One region of the Nonomuraea fuscirosea genome, then DNA from elsewhere that is predicted to be linked to it. Evidence: predicted binding sites of a transcription regulator. Region 1 holds the regulator's gene; the other holds the start of a gene.
What was found. The regulator HrcA, encoded in region 1, represses chaperone genes, less so after heat shock. The targets are predictions, from matches to a motif close to TTGGCACTCTCNNNNNGAGAGTGCCAA.

Region 1 (7,136 bases):
CAGCAGGCCGTCCCCGTCGCCCAGCCCGACGCCGACCGACTGCCCCTCGACCCTGGCCGAGCAGACCGAGCCTCCTGCCGACTGTCCTACGCTGTCACCATCGCCGACACCGACGCCGACGATGGAGGAGACGAGCGTGGCGCCCACGGCGTGCCCGCCTGAGGAGTGCCCGCCGACCGACGACGCGATGGAGACACCCGCGGACCTGGCCAGCCCGCTCCAGGACACCTCCGACACCACGGTGCCCTGACCCGGCTCAGCCGGCCCCCGCACACCCTCACGACCGCACCGTCGCGGTCACACCTTCACCACCGCACCGTCGCGGTCACACCCTCACAGCCTGAGCGGTTCTCACGGCCTGAGCAGCTCTCGCAACCTGAGCGGTTCTCACGCCTGAGCGGTTCTCACGCCTGAGCGGTTCTCACGGCCTGTGCGGCTCTCGCGCCTCACCAGCGTCCGGTACGGCTCAGCAGGACGGCCGCCGCCGCGACCCCCGCCGTGGACGTGCGCAGGACCGTCGGCCCCAGCAGCACCGGCGCCGCCCCAGCCGCCCCGAACCGGGCGATCTCGTCCTCCGAGACGCCTCCCTCGGGCCCCACGACCATCACGATGTCGCCGCTCACGGGCAGTGTCACCTTCGACAGCGGCTCGGCCGCCTCCTCGTGCAGCACCAGGCCGAGGGCCGCCCCGGTGAGCAGCCGTTCGACCTGCGCCGTCGTGGCCAGGTCGGTCACCTCGGGCAGGTGGAAGCGGCGGGCCTGCTTGCCCGCCTCACGGGCCGTGGCCCGCCACCGGCCGAGCGCCTTGGCGACCTTGTCGCCCTTCCATTGGGTGATGCTCCGCGCGGCCGCCCACGGGACGATCACGTCCACGCCGGCCTCGGTCATCATCTCGACCGCGAGCTCACCTCTGTCGCCCTTGGGCAGCCCCTGGACGACGACGAGCCGGGGCGCGGGCGCCTCGACCCGGTAGCGGCGCAGCACGTCGAGCCTGAGCGCGTCCTTCAGCGTCTCGCGTACGACGCACTCGGCCACCGTGCCGGCGCCGTCGGTCAGATCGACCCGCTCACCCGCGCGCAGCCGTCGTACGGAGGCGGCGTGCCGCCCTTCGGGCCCGTCGAGCGTCAGCCCGGGGCCGTCGAGCGCCTCGGCCAGGAAGACGGGCGCCGTCAACGGCCGTTGAAGGCGTCACGCAGGCGGGAGAAAAAACCCTGCTGACCCGGTGCGAACTTGCCAGGCGGGCGCTCCTCACCCCGCTGCCTGGACAGCTCGCGGAGCAGTTCTTCCTGGGCGGTGTCGAGCCGGGTCGGCGTCTCGACGTTGACGTGGATGAGCAGGTCGCCCCTGCCGGACTCGTTGAGGCGCTGCACGCCCCGGCCGTACATGGTGATGACCTGGCCGGACTGGGTGCCGGGGCGGACGTCGATCTCCTCGGAGCCGTCGAGCGTCTCCACCGCCAGCACGGTGCCGAGCGCGGCGGCCGTCATCGGGATCTGCACGGTGCAGTGGAGGTCGTCGCCGCGCCGTTCGAAGATCTCGTGGGGGCGCTCGACGATCTCCAGGAAGAGGTCTCCCGGCGGGCCGCCGCCCGGGCCGACCTCGCCCTCGCCGGCGAGCTGGATGTGCGTGCCGTCCTCGACGCCGGCGGGGATGCGGACCTTGATCGTACGGCGGGTGCGGACCCGGCCGTCGCCGGAGCACTCCTGGCAGGGGTGGCGGATGATCGTCCCGAAACCACCGCACTGAGGGCACGGCCGCGAGGTCATGACCTGGCCCAGGAAGGAGCGGGTGACCTGGGAGATCTCACCGCGCCCGTTGCACATGTCACAGGTGTCGGGGTGGGTACCCTGCGCGGCGCCGGCGCCGTGGCACACCTCGCACACCACGGCCGTGTCGACGGCCAGCTCGCGGGTGGTGCCGAACGCCGTCTCGCGCAGGTCGAGCTCCACCCGGATGGTGGCGTTGCGACCCCTGCGGGCGCGTGAGCGCGGCCCGCGGGCGCCGGCCGCCGTGCCGAAGAAGGCGTCCATGATGTCGCTGAACGGGAAGCCCGCGCCGAACCCGCCCGCGGCGCCCGCGCCCGCTCCCGCACCGCCGAAGGGGTCGCCACCCAGGTCGTACATCTGGCGCTTGTTGGGGTCGGAGAGCACCTCGTAGGCCTGCGTGATCTCCTTGAACCGCTCCTGGGTCTCAGGATCGGGGTTCACGTCGGGGTGCAGCTCACGGGCGAGTCGGCGGTACGCCTTCTTGATCTCGTCCTGACTCGCGTCACGGCGCACCCCGAGGGTGGCGTAGTAGTCGCTGTTTGCCACTTATCGACCTCTTATGATGCAGCCAGTATCTGGCTGACGTAGCGTGCCACCGCGCGTACGGCGCCCATCGTCACGGGATAATCCATCCTGGTCGGCCCGAGTACGCCGAGCCGGGCCAGTTGGTTGTCGCCAGAACCGTATCCGGTCGCGACGATGGATGTCCCCCGCAGGTAGGGGTTTTCCGCGCCGATGCGCACGGTGAGCGCGGACGGGGTGTCTGAGGTTGTCTCGCCGAGCAGCCGCATGAGGACGACCTGCTCCTCCAGCGCCTCCAGCACGTCGCGCAGGCCGGTGGTGAAGTCGGCGCCGGCGAGGTTGGCCGCGCCGGCGAACACGATCTTCTCGTCGTGCCGCTCGACCAGCGTCTCGAGCAGGACCGACAGGACCGTGGCCACCACGGGCCGGTCTTCGAGGGGCAGCCGCTCGGGCAGGTCGGCGACCAGGTCGGGCACACTGCTCAGGCCGCAGCCGTCGAGGCAGGAGTTGAGCACGGCGCGCAGATGCGCGATGCGGGCGTCCTCCACCACCTCGGGCAGCTCGACCACGCGCTGCTCGACGCGGCCGGTGTTGGTGATCAGCACCAGCATGACCCGCCGGTCGCTCAGCGGGACCAGCTCGACGTGCCTGACCGTCGAACGGGTCAGCGTCGGATATTGCACGACCGCGACCTGCCGGGTCAGCTGCGCGAGCAGCCGGACGGTGCGGGTGACCACGTCGTCGAGGTCGACCGCGCCGGCCAGGAACGTCTCGATGGCCCTGCGCTCGGCTCCGGACAGCGGCTTCACCTGCGAGAGCCGGTCGACGAACAGGCGGTAGCCCTTGTCCGTCGGCACGCGGCCCGCGCTGGTGTGCGGCTGGGTGATGTAACCCTCCTCCTCCAGCGCGGCCATGTCGTTTCTGACCGTGGCCGGGGAGACCTTCAGGTTGTGACGCTCGGCGAGCGCCTTGGAGCCCACCGGTTCGTTGGTGGACACGTAGTCTTCGACAATGGCCCTGAGCACAGCCAGCTTCCGTTCGTCGAGCACGTGCTCACCTCCTGCCTCTGTCTCTTTCAGGAACGCGGTGTCTAGCACTCTGTGTTCCCGAGTGCCAAGTGTACGGCTCTCGCCCACAAGGTGCGATAACAGCGGGTCCCATCCTGCTGCTGGCGTGGTGTGAGCGACAGGCCTCAGACTGGCCAGCATGACCGACGATTCTCAGCCCCGGCCGTACGGCCCCCCGTCTGAGCAGGGGCCCCACCACGGTCAGCCGCAACCTCCTCAGTACGGGCCGCAACCCGGCTCACAACCCTACGGACAGTCACCGTACGGGCAACCGCCGCAGGGGCAGCCGCCCCAGTACGGAAAGCCTCCACCCCACGGGCAGCCGCCGCAGTACGGTGAGCCCACCCAGTTCGGCCCGCCACCTCAGTACGGACAATACGGCCAACAGGCCCAATTTCCACCACGAATCGACTCCAAAGCCATAAAACCCAGCCTGTGGTGGCTCGCCGCCGCCTGGGGCGTGTTCCTGGCGTGCGCGGTGGCGGGCGTGGCTCTGTTCGGCGGCGGCCTGGTGAGCAGCGTGACGGACATGGCGCCGACGAAGACGTTCGAGTCCGGCGAGAGCGTCACGGTGACGGTCGATCCGGCCGACAAACCCGCCGTGTACGTCGCCAGCGCCGCCCGCATCTCCTACGACTGCGCCATCTCCGGCGGCCCCGGCCAGGCCAGGCTCGCCAAGGTCGCGGGGAACCAGAGTGTCACCTGGAACGACACGACCTGGCAGGAGATCCTCGTGATCAACGCGCCGGCCAAGGGCGACTACCAGCTCACCTGCACCAACCAGGAGCAGGCCACCGTCCGCTACGGCGTGGGCCGCGACCTCCTGTCCAGTCTGGGCGGCGTCACCGGCGGGCTGGCGGGGCTGTTCCTGCTGCCCGGCGCGGGCCTGCTGGCCGCCGTCGCCGGCACGGTCGTCGTCCTGGTCCGCCGTAGCGGCGCGCGCAAGCGCCTTGCGGTCAGCGGGTGATTTGCTACGGTCCCCGTGTGTACGAGGGCGATGTTCTGGCGGGAAACTGGCGTCGGCCGGGCAAGGGGAAGATCCCCAAGGTGCCCGCCGAGATGGATCTGGTCGTCGAGGACGCCGACAGCGGCTTCTGCGGCGCCGTGGTGGCCTGCGACAAGGAGGCCGTCACGCTGGAGGACCGGTTCGGCAAACGCCGCCTGTTCCCGCTGGCGCCCGCCGCCTTCCTGCTGGAGGGCAAGCCCGTGACCTTGGTACGCCCCGCCGCCGCCCCCGCCGCGCCCCGGCGCAGCGCCTCGGGCTCCGTCGCGGTGGAGGGGCTGCGGGCCAGGGTCGCCAGGCAGAGCCGGATCTACGTGGAAGGCGTCCACGACGCCGCCCTCGTCGAGAAGATCTGGGGCCACGACCTGCGGGTCGAGGGAGTCGTGGTCGAATACCTCGAAGGCGTGGACGACCTGCCCGCCATCGTGGCCGAGTTCGGCCCCGAGCCGGGGCGCCGGCTGGGCGTGCTGGTGGACCACCTGGTGCCCGGCTCCAAGGAGAGCAGGATCGCCGCCGAGATCACCTCGCCGGACGTGCTCGTGGTGGGGCATCCGTACATCGACATCTGGCAGGCGGTCAAACCCTCCGTGCTGCGCATCCCCGCCTGGCCGGACGTGCCGCGCGGGGTGCCGTGGAAGGAGGGCGTGATCGCGGCCCTGGGCTGGCGGACGGAGCCGGCGCAGGCCTGGCGGCGCATTCTCGGCGCCGTCTCGACGTACACGGACCTGGAGCCGGAACTGCTCGGCCGGGTCGAGGAACTGATCGACTTCGTTACGGAGGCACCATGAGCCAGGACCCGCCCCAGCCGCCGCCCGATGACGACGCCACCAAGAAGATCTCCGCGGCCGACATCCAACCTCCGGCGTCCGGCCCCCAGCCCGGCTACGGGCAGCAACCCGGCTCACAGCCGTCCTACGGCCAGCAGCCCAGCTCCCAGCCGGGGTACGGGCAGCAACCCGGCTCTCAGCCCGGGTACGGCCAGCAACCCGGCTACGGTCAACAGCCCGGGTATGGCCAGCAGCCCGGCTCACAGCCGGGTTACGGGCAGCAACCCGGATACGGGCAGCAGAACCCGTCCGGTCAGCAGCTCCCCTACGGGCAGCAGCCCAGCTCGATCCCGAACTACGGCCAGCCCGGTCCCAGCCAGCCCAACTACGGTCAAGCGGGCTACGGGCAAGCGGGCTACGGTCAGCCCGGTCACGGCGGTCAGCCCGGCTACGGGCAGCCCCACGGTTACGCTCCCGGCCGTGGCGAGCCGTACGTCCCCGGCAGGTTCGGCCCCCGCCCCGGCACCGACGACACCACCATGGCGATGCTGTCGCACCTGCTCGGCCTGCTGGTCTCGTGGATCGGCCCGCTGATCATCTACCTGATGAAGAAGGACGAGTCCCCCTATGTCCGGGACCAGGCGGCGGAGGCGCTGAACTTCCAGATCACGATGTTCATCGGCTACCTCGTCGCGGGCATCCTGACGGTCATCTTCATCGGCGTCCTGCTGCTGCCGGTCATCTGGGTGCTGTCCCTGATCTTCCACATCCAGGCCGCCGTGGCCAGCAACAAGGGGCAGCCGTACCGCTACCCGTTCTCCATCCGGATGATCACCTGAACCCCCTCATACCAGGAGGTCCCTGACGAGGGCGTCGGCGAGCAACCGGCCCTGGAGGGTGAGCACCATCAAGCCGGCCTTGAACGGCTCGGGCTCCAGCAGCCCGCGCGCCAGGGCGCTCGCCACGGCCGGGCGGGCGGCCGGCGCCACCCGCGCCAGCGGGTAGCCGGAGGCCAGCCGCAGCTCCAGCATCAGCCGCTCGGCGTCGCGGTCGTCCTGGCCGAGCACCTCGCGCGCGTGGGCGGGCGAGGCGCCGCCGGACAGCCGTTGCGCGTAGGCGGCCGGATGTTTGACGTTCCACCAGCGGGTGCCGCCGACGTGGCTGTGCGCGCCGGGGCCGGCCGCCCACCAGTCGCCGCCGGTCCAGTAGAGCAGGTTGTGCCGGCAGCGGGCGGCGTCGTCCACCGCCCAGTTGGACACCTCGTACCAGTGCAGACCGGCACTGGAGAGCAGTTCGTCGGCGATCAGGTAGCGGTCGGCGGCCACGTCGTCGTCGGGCATGGGCAGCTCGCCGCGCCGGATCCTGGCCGCCAGGCGGGTGCCCTCCTCGACGATCAGCGAGTACGCCGACACGTGGTCGGGGCCGGCCTCGATCGCCGCGGACAGCGAGGCCCGCCAGTCGTCGTCGGTCTCACCCGGAGTGCTGTAGATCAGATCGAGGTTGACGTGATCGAACCCGGCCTGCCTGGCCTCCTTGACCGCCGCCGCGGCCCGGCCCGGCGTGTGCTGCCGGTCGAGGACCCGCAGCACGTGCTCGCGCGCGCTCTGCATGCCGAAGCTGATCCGGTTGAACCCGCCGTGACGCAGCTTCTCCAGGGACGACGGATCGACCGACTCGGGATTGGCCTCCGTGGTGACCTCCGCCCCAGGCGCCAGCCCGAACTCGGAGTCGATCGCGGCCAGGATCCTGGCCAGGTCCTCGGGCGGCAGCAGCGTGGGCGTGCCCCCGCCGAAGAACACCGTCTCCACCGGCAGCTCGGTGCCGCCCAGGACGCGGCGGGCCAGGCGGATCTCCGTCACGACCGTGTCGGCGTAGTCGTGGTGGGACGCGCCGGGGCCGAGCTCGGCGGCGGTGTAGGTGTTGAAGTCGCAGTAGCCGCAGCGGGTCACGCAGAACGGCACGTGCACGTAGAAGCCGAACGGGCGCTCGCCGAGGCCCAGGAGGGCGCTGTC
Region 2 (7,136 bases), 3.5 Mb from region 1:
CGATGCGGCCGCCGGCGGCCAGGCGCACGGCGCTGCGGTCGCCGTCGGACAGCGCGGCGCAGATCCACAGCACGCCGTCGTCCTTGGCCACGCCCGACAGGCCCGAGACCAGGCCGCCGCCGCCGCGCCTCATGGTCAGCTCACCGTCGTCGGAGACGGTGAAGGAGACCGGGCCTCTGTTGGAGGCGAGCAGGACGCTGTTCATGGACATCCTCGGTCACGAGTCGCGGGATTGACGCGCGGACCGCGGCATCTCGCGTGCGGAGGGGCGAGGAAGTCAACTAGGCTCCCATCGATCACAAACATAGGATCCCATCTATGGCGCTTGATGAGCTAACCGAGGAACTCGCCCGCTCCGCGGCCGGAGGAGACCATCGCGCACTTGGCGAGCTCCTGGCGCGGATCGAGCCTGATGTGATGCGCCACTGCGCCCGGATCCTCCCCTATCACCAGGATGCGGAAGAGGCCTCGCAAGATACGTTGCTGGCCGTGGCGCGCAACATCGGGCGTTTCGAGGGGCGGGCCAGGTTCAGCACCTGGCTGCACATCGTGACCGCCAACTGCGCGCGGACGACGTACCGGACGCTCAAGCGCAGGGCGGCCGAGCAGAGCTCGGACGAACTGCCCATGCAGAAGCCGGACGTGCGGCGGGTCAGCGTGATCGCGGGCTCGCGGCTCGACCTGCTCGACGCGATGGAGGCGCTGGAGGCCGACAAGCCCGACCTGGCGCAGGCGCTGGTGCTGCGCGACATCGTCCAGCTCGACTACAACGAGGTGGCCGAGCAGCTCGGCATTCCGCTCGGCACCGCGAAGTCCCGCATCCACCAGGCGCGCAAGTACGTTCAGGGCGTCCTGGGCGAGGACTATCGCTGAGACCGCCCGTCCCACATGATGAGACGGGTGGAAGTTTCGGCCACTTGAGCGGGTAGAGTCCAGTTCAACAACTTCATATTGCTCATCCAGAGGGGTGGAGGGACCGGCCCTGCGAAGCCCCGGCAACCCTCCCGGCTTTCGACTCGCGACCTGGCGAGGCCGACCGGGACTAGGTGCCAATTCCGGTTCGCGGTCAAGGTGGCCGTGGGCGAAGATGAGGGAAGGCCTCGCTTCATGTCGCTCGACTTTGGTCCTGCTGTCGGTCTGTCCTGCCGCGAGTGCGGCGCCCGTTACCCCCTGGGTCCCAGTTTCGCCTGTCTGGAGTGTTTCGGGCCGCTTGAGGCGGCCTACGACTTCGGCACGGTGACTCGGGCGCAGATCGAGTCCGGTCCGGCCAACATCTGGCGTTACCGCGCACTCCTCCCCGTTCCGACGGACGTGACCGAAAAGCCGAATATGAACCCCGGCTGGACCAAATTGGTCAAGGCCGGAAACCTCGGCAAGGCGCTCGGGCTCAAATCCCTGCACGTGAAGGACGACTCGGGAAACCCCACCCACTCCTTCAAGGACCGCGTGGTCGCGATGGCCGTCGAGGCGGCTCGCAACTTCGGCTTCCACACCCTTTCCTGCTCCTCCACGGGCAACCTCGCGGGCGCGGTGACCGCCGCCGCGGCGCGGGCCGGGCTCGACGCCTGCGTGTTCATCCCGGCCGACCTCGAAGCGGCGAAGATCGCCATGGCCCGCGTGTTCGGCGGGCGGCTGATCGCGATCGACGGCACCTACGACGAGGTCAACCGGTTCTGTTCCGAGCTGATCGGCGACCCCATGGGCGACAAGTGGGGCTTCGTCAACGTCAACCTGCGGCCCTACTACGCCGAGGGCTCCAAGACGCTCGCGTACGAGATCGCCGAGCAGCTCGGCTGGCGGCTGCCCGAGCAGATCGTCATCCCCATCGCCTCGGGCTCGCAGCTCACCAAGATCGACAAGGGCTTCAAGGAGCTCATCCAGCTGGGGCTGGTCGAGGAGACGCCCTACAAGATCTTCGGGGCGCAGGCCGAAGGCTGCTCGCCGGTGTCGGCCGCGTACAAGGCCGGGCACGACGTCGTCCAGCCGGTCAAGCCCGACACCATCGCCAAGTCGCTGGCCATCGGCAACCCGGCCGACGGTCCCTACGTGCTGGACATCGCACGACGCACCGGAGGGGGCGTCGAGGACGTCACGGATGCCGAGATCGTGGCCGCCATCAAGCTGCTCGCCTCCACCGAGGGCATCTTCGCCGAGACCGCGGGCGGGGTGACCGTGGGCGTGCTGAAGAAGCTGGCCGAGAGCGGCAGGCTCGATCCCGAGGCCGAGACCGTGGTGCTGAACACCGGCGACGGGCTCAAGACGCTCGACGCCATCAGCGACGACGCCGCGCCCACGGCCGTGATCCGGCCCTCCCTCGACGCGTTCCGTGCGACTGTCTGACAACCAGGAAAGGCGACATTTACCATGAGCGTTTCTGTGCGGATTCCCACCATTCTGCGCACCTACACCGGGGGCAACGCCGAAGTGAGTGGCGAAGGCGCGACTCTTCGTGACGTACTCGCCAAGCTGGACTCCGACTACCCCGGCATCGGCGCGAGAATTCTGGATGAATCGGGCAAGATTCGACGTTTCGTCAACGTTTATGTTGGGGAAGAGGACGTCCGTTTCGCCCAGGGTCTCGACACTCCCGCCCCAGAGGGCACGCAGATCTCCATCATCCCCGCGGTCGCCGGCGGCTGAGCGCCGCGCGAACCCCGACCGTTGAAGGCGCCCCTTGTGGGCGCCTTCTGCTTTTCCTGGGCTAATTCAACGTTGTACGAGGTTCGCTGCGAAGAAATACCTGGTTTGCAGATTGACTCTGTTGCCAAACCCCGTGCCACAGGTATGGTCGAGGGCGATCGTCTGCCTGATTTTCAAGTTATGTCAGACGATTACAGGCCTCGCGGAGGAATGGGCGAGATCTGAGAGACCAGTAAGAGGAGTCGGAAGTGGCGCAGGGCACCGTCAAGTGGTTCAACGCGGACAAGGGCTACGGCTTCATCGCGGTAGACGGTGGTAAGGATGTATTCGTCCATTACTCAGCGATCATGATGGACGGGTACCGCTCTCTCGAACAGGGTCAGCGTGTCGAGTTCGAGATCACGCAGGGCCAGAAGGGGCCGCAGGCGGAGTCCGTCCGCACGGTCTGAGGTCACATCACTGGTATGCACCGGGCGGGCTCGCACGGCAGCGCAGTCCGTGCGAACCGTCACCCCCTCAATCGTCGACTCGCGTACGGCGGGCTGCTTCGGGCGGCTCGCCGTACTGACTTCTGACCTGGGGATGAACACCGGGCGCGGGTGCGTTCGCTTGCACTCGGCAGGGTAGAGTGCTAAACAGTTCGTTGGCACTCTGTGCAGCAGAGTGCCAACATCGGATCGAGACGATGGGGTCTGCCGAACGGAGATGCGGGCCCATGCCGTCGCGGGCGTCGGCTCGGTCCACGACAAGCCACCCTGCATCTGGGAGGTCTAGCCTTATGGCAGCCAAGATGATCGCGTTTGACGAGGACGCCCGGCGCGGTCTCGAGCGCGGTATGAACCAGCTCGCCGACGCCGTCAAGGTGACCTTGGGTCCCAAGGGCCGCAACGTCGTGCTGGAGAAGAAGTGGGGCGCTCCCACGATCACCAACGACGGTGTGTCCATCGCCAAGGAGATCGAGCTCGAGGACCCTTGGGAGAAGATCGGCGCCGAGCTGGTCAAGGAAGTCGCCAAGAAGACCGACGACGTCGCGGGTGACGGCACCACCACCGCCACCGTGCTCGCCCAGGCGCTGGTGCGCGAGGGTCTGCGCAATGTCGCCGCCGGCGCCAACCCGATGGCCCTGAAGAAGGGCATCGAGGCGGCCGTCGAGCGCGTCAGCGAGGAGCTCTCCAAGCTGGCCAAGGATGTGGAGACCAAGGAGCAGATCGCCTCCACCGCCTCCATCTCCGCCGCCGACCCCGAGATCGGCTCGCTCATCGCCGAGGCGATGGACAAGGTCGGCAAGGAAGGCGTCATCACCGTCGAGGAGAGCAACACCTTCGGCCTCGAGCTCGAGCTCACCGAGGGCATGCGCTTCGACAAGGGCATGACGTCGATGTACTTCGTGACCGACTCCGACCGCATGGAGGCCGTGCTCGAAGACCCGTACATCCTGATCGTCAACAGCAAGGTCTCGGCCAACAAAGACCTGCTGCCGCTGCTCGACAAGGTCGTGCAGTCCGGCAAGCCGCTGCTGATCATCGCTGAGGACGTCGAGGGCGAGGCCCTGGCCACCCTGGTCGTCAACAAGATCCGCGGCCTGTTCCGCTCGGTCGCGGTCAAGGCCCCGGGCTTCGGCGACCGCCGCAAGGCCATGCTCAACGACATCGCGATCCTGACCGGTGGTCAGGTCATCGCCGAGGAGGTCGGCCTCAAGCTCGAGACCGCCACCCTCGACCTGCTGGGCCGCGCCCGCAAGGTGGTCGTGACCAAGGACGAGACCACGATCGTCGACGGCGCCGGTGACGCCGAGCAGATCGCGGGCCGGGTCAACGAGATCCGGGCCGAGATCGACCGCACCGACTCCGACTACGACCGCGAGAAGCTGCAGGAGCGCCTGGCCAAGCTGGCCGGCGGCGTGGCCGTGATCAAGGCCGGTGCCGCGACCGAGGTCGAGCTCAAGGAGCGCAAGCACCGCATCGAGGACGCCGTGCGCAACGCCAAGGCGGCCGTCGAGGAGGGCATCGTCCCCGGCGGTGGTGTGGCTCTGCTGCAGGCCGGCGCCAAGGCCTTCGACAAGCTGGAGCTGGCGGGCGACGAGGCCACCGGTGCGGCGATCGTGAAGAAGGCGCTCGAGGAGCCCCTCAAGCAGATCGCGGTCAACGCCGGCCTCGAGGGCGGCGTCGTGGTCGAGCGCGTGCGCAACCTCACCCCGGGTGAGGGCCTCAACGCGGCGACCGGCGAGTACGTCAACATGTTCGAGGTGGGCATCCTCGACCCGGCCAAGGTGACGCGCTCCGCGCTGCAGAACGCCGCTTCCATCGCGGCGCTCTTCCTCACCACCGAGGCCGTCATCGCCGAGAAGCCCGAGAAGACCCCCGCTGCGCCGGCCGGCATGCCCGGCGGCGGCGACATGGACTTCTAGGTCTTTTCTCGTCGTAAGAACGAAGAGCGGTCCGGGCTTTTCCGGGCCGCTCTTGTTTTGTTTGACTGCCATTACGTTTCACAATTGCTCGGCTACTCCAAGTGAGGAAGGGTGGTGCCACCACACCGCCTGCACAAAGGAGTATGAGGATGTTTTCCCGCAGCAAGCGCATTTTCGGCATCGCCGCCCTGGCCCTCGTCGCCGCCACCACCGCCCCGGCCGCCCCGGCCTTCGCCGAGCAGCGCTCCCTGTCGCTGACCGACATCCCCCTGCTGCGTGAGCTGAAGGGGCCGCTGTGCCTGCCCAATTCGCGGACCGGGCTCACGGTGCTGGACGCGCTGCTGCCGCAGCTCATGGCCTGCGCCCAGACCCCGCTGTCCGACTGACAGCGGTCGCCGACACGAAGCGCCCCGCCGTCGCGGCGGGGCGCTTCGGCGTCTCCTGACGCGGTCAGACGCCGTAGAGGGCGACGATGTGGCCGCGGGCCAGGGTGTTGGCGGTGATGTTGAAGCCCACCACGGCCGGGCTGGCGTCACCGTCGACGCCCAGCCGGTCGACCCCGAGCGCGTGGACCGTGAAGACGTAGCGGTGCGGGTCGCCGGGAGGCGGGGCCGCGCCGCCGTACGCCTTCGTGCCGTAGTCGTTGCGCGCGTGCGCCGCCCCCTCGGGCAGGCCCTTGAAGTCGGGCGCGCTGCCCGCGCCCGCGGGCAGCTCCGTCACCGAGGCGGGCAGGTCGAACAGCACCCAGTGCCAGAAGCCGCTGCCCGTGGGGGCGTCGGGGTCGTAGCAGGTGACGGCGTAGCTCAGGGTGCCCTCGGGGGCGCCGGACCAGCGCAGGTGAGGCGACTGGTTCCCGCCGGTCATGCCCCAGTCGTTGAAGACGTGGAGGTCGGCGAGCCTCGCGCCGTCCTGGAGGTCGTCACTCTCGACCGTGAGCGCGGGAACCGACGGCAGGTGTTCGTGTGGAAGCGGTGCGGGCACGGCATCCTCCTAGGTTGAGAGCTGCTTGCCCAGCCATCCTAGAAGCGGCCGTGCCCGCCGCTCTCACGCCGTCAGCTGCGCCGGGAGCGCCTTGTCGTGCAGGACCGTCAGCGAGGTCACCGCGCGGGTCAGCACGACGTACAGCCGGGCCAGGCCCCTGGGCTCGGCGGCGACGATGTCGGCCGGCTCGACCACGATGACGTGGTCGTACTCCAGACCCTTGGCCAGGGTGGCGGGCACGATCAGCAGGCGGTGCCCCTGCGCGGCGTCGGGGTCGAGCACGGCGTGGGGGAGCTCCGCCAGCGCCCGCGAAACCTCGTCGACCAGCGCGTCGGGGACGATCACGCCGATCGAGCCCTCCTTGGCCAGCGCCTCCCCTGCGGCCCGCGCCACGGAACCGCCCTCACTGACGGTGAGCGAGCCGAGGCCGGGGCGCAGCGAGCGCGGCGCGGCCAGGGCGGGGGCGATGGACGGGAGCAGCCTGGCGGCGTAGTCGAGCACCTCGCGCGGCACGCGGAAGCCGAGCGTCAGCTCCGTCACCTCGCCCTCGCGCTGCCCCAGGTGCCGCAGCACCGACTCCCACGAGGTGGTCGACCACGGCGTCGTGCCCTGGGCCAGGTCGCCCAGTACGGTGGCCGAGCCGTTGCGGCAGCGCCGGCCGAGCGCCCGCAGCTGCATCTCGGACAGGTCCTGGGCCTCGTCCACCACGAGGTGGCCGAGCGACGGCGTGCGCTCCATGAGGTCGCCCAGCTCGTCGAGGAGCGCGGCGTCGGCGGCGGACCACTTCGCCGACTTCCAGCTCCGGTACGGCTTGCGCCAGATCAGCAGCTCCTGCTCCTCCGGCGACAGATCCGACTTGGCCGCCTTGACGGCCCGGCCGAGGAAGTCGGGATCGGACAGCAGCCGGAACAGCACCTGCTCGGGCGTCAGCTTGGGCCAGACGGCGTCCACGAGCTGCTTGACCGGCTTCGACCTGGCCACCGCGTCCTGCACCCGGTCGTCGGGCGACTCGCCGCGCTGCTCCATCCTGACCAGCACCATGTGCGCCAGCCGCTGCGCCAGGGCCGCCCGGCCGGGGTTGTAGCGGGTGGTGCCGCGCAGGGAGGCC

Region 2: groL (chaperonin GroEL) is a predicted target of HrcA. The motif match lies at 3,284-3,310, and genes of this name have one in related genera.

What each region holds. Positions count from the first base shown of each region.
Region 1 covers NZ_CP109074.1:7,667,311-7,674,446, forward strand. The annotation lists gene OIE67_RS34865 (hypothetical protein) at 1-250, shown strand, start outside; gene OIE67_RS34870 (16S rRNA (uracil(1498)-N(3))-methyltransferase) at 447-1,172, opposite strand; gene dnaJ (molecular chaperone DnaJ) at 1,169-2,311, opposite strand; gene hrcA (heat-inducible transcriptional repressor HrcA) at 2,323-3,336, opposite strand; gene OIE67_RS34885 (hypothetical protein) at 3,842-4,321, shown strand; gene OIE67_RS34890 (DUF3097 domain-containing protein) at 4,339-5,145, shown strand; gene OIE67_RS34895 (DUF4870 domain-containing protein) at 5,142-5,963, shown strand; gene hemW (radical SAM family heme chaperone HemW) at 5,970-7,136, opposite strand, start outside.
Region 2 covers NZ_CP109074.1:11,193,600-11,200,735, forward strand. The annotation lists gene OIE67_RS51685 (alpha,alpha-trehalose-phosphate synthase (UDP-forming)) at 1-211, opposite strand, end outside; gene OIE67_RS51690 (RNA polymerase sigma factor) at 418-873, shown strand; SAM riboswitch class I at 953-1,094, shown strand; gene thrC (threonine synthase) at 1,108-2,340, shown strand; gene OIE67_RS51700 (MoaD/ThiS family protein) at 2,365-2,640, shown strand; gene OIE67_RS51705 (cold-shock protein) at 2,889-3,089, shown strand; gene groL (chaperonin GroEL) at 3,419-5,047, shown strand; gene OIE67_RS51715 (hypothetical protein) at 5,197-5,433, shown strand; gene OIE67_RS51720 (YbhB/YbcL family Raf kinase inhibitor-like protein) at 5,498-6,028, opposite strand; gene OIE67_RS51725 (HelD family protein) at 6,092-7,136, opposite strand, start outside.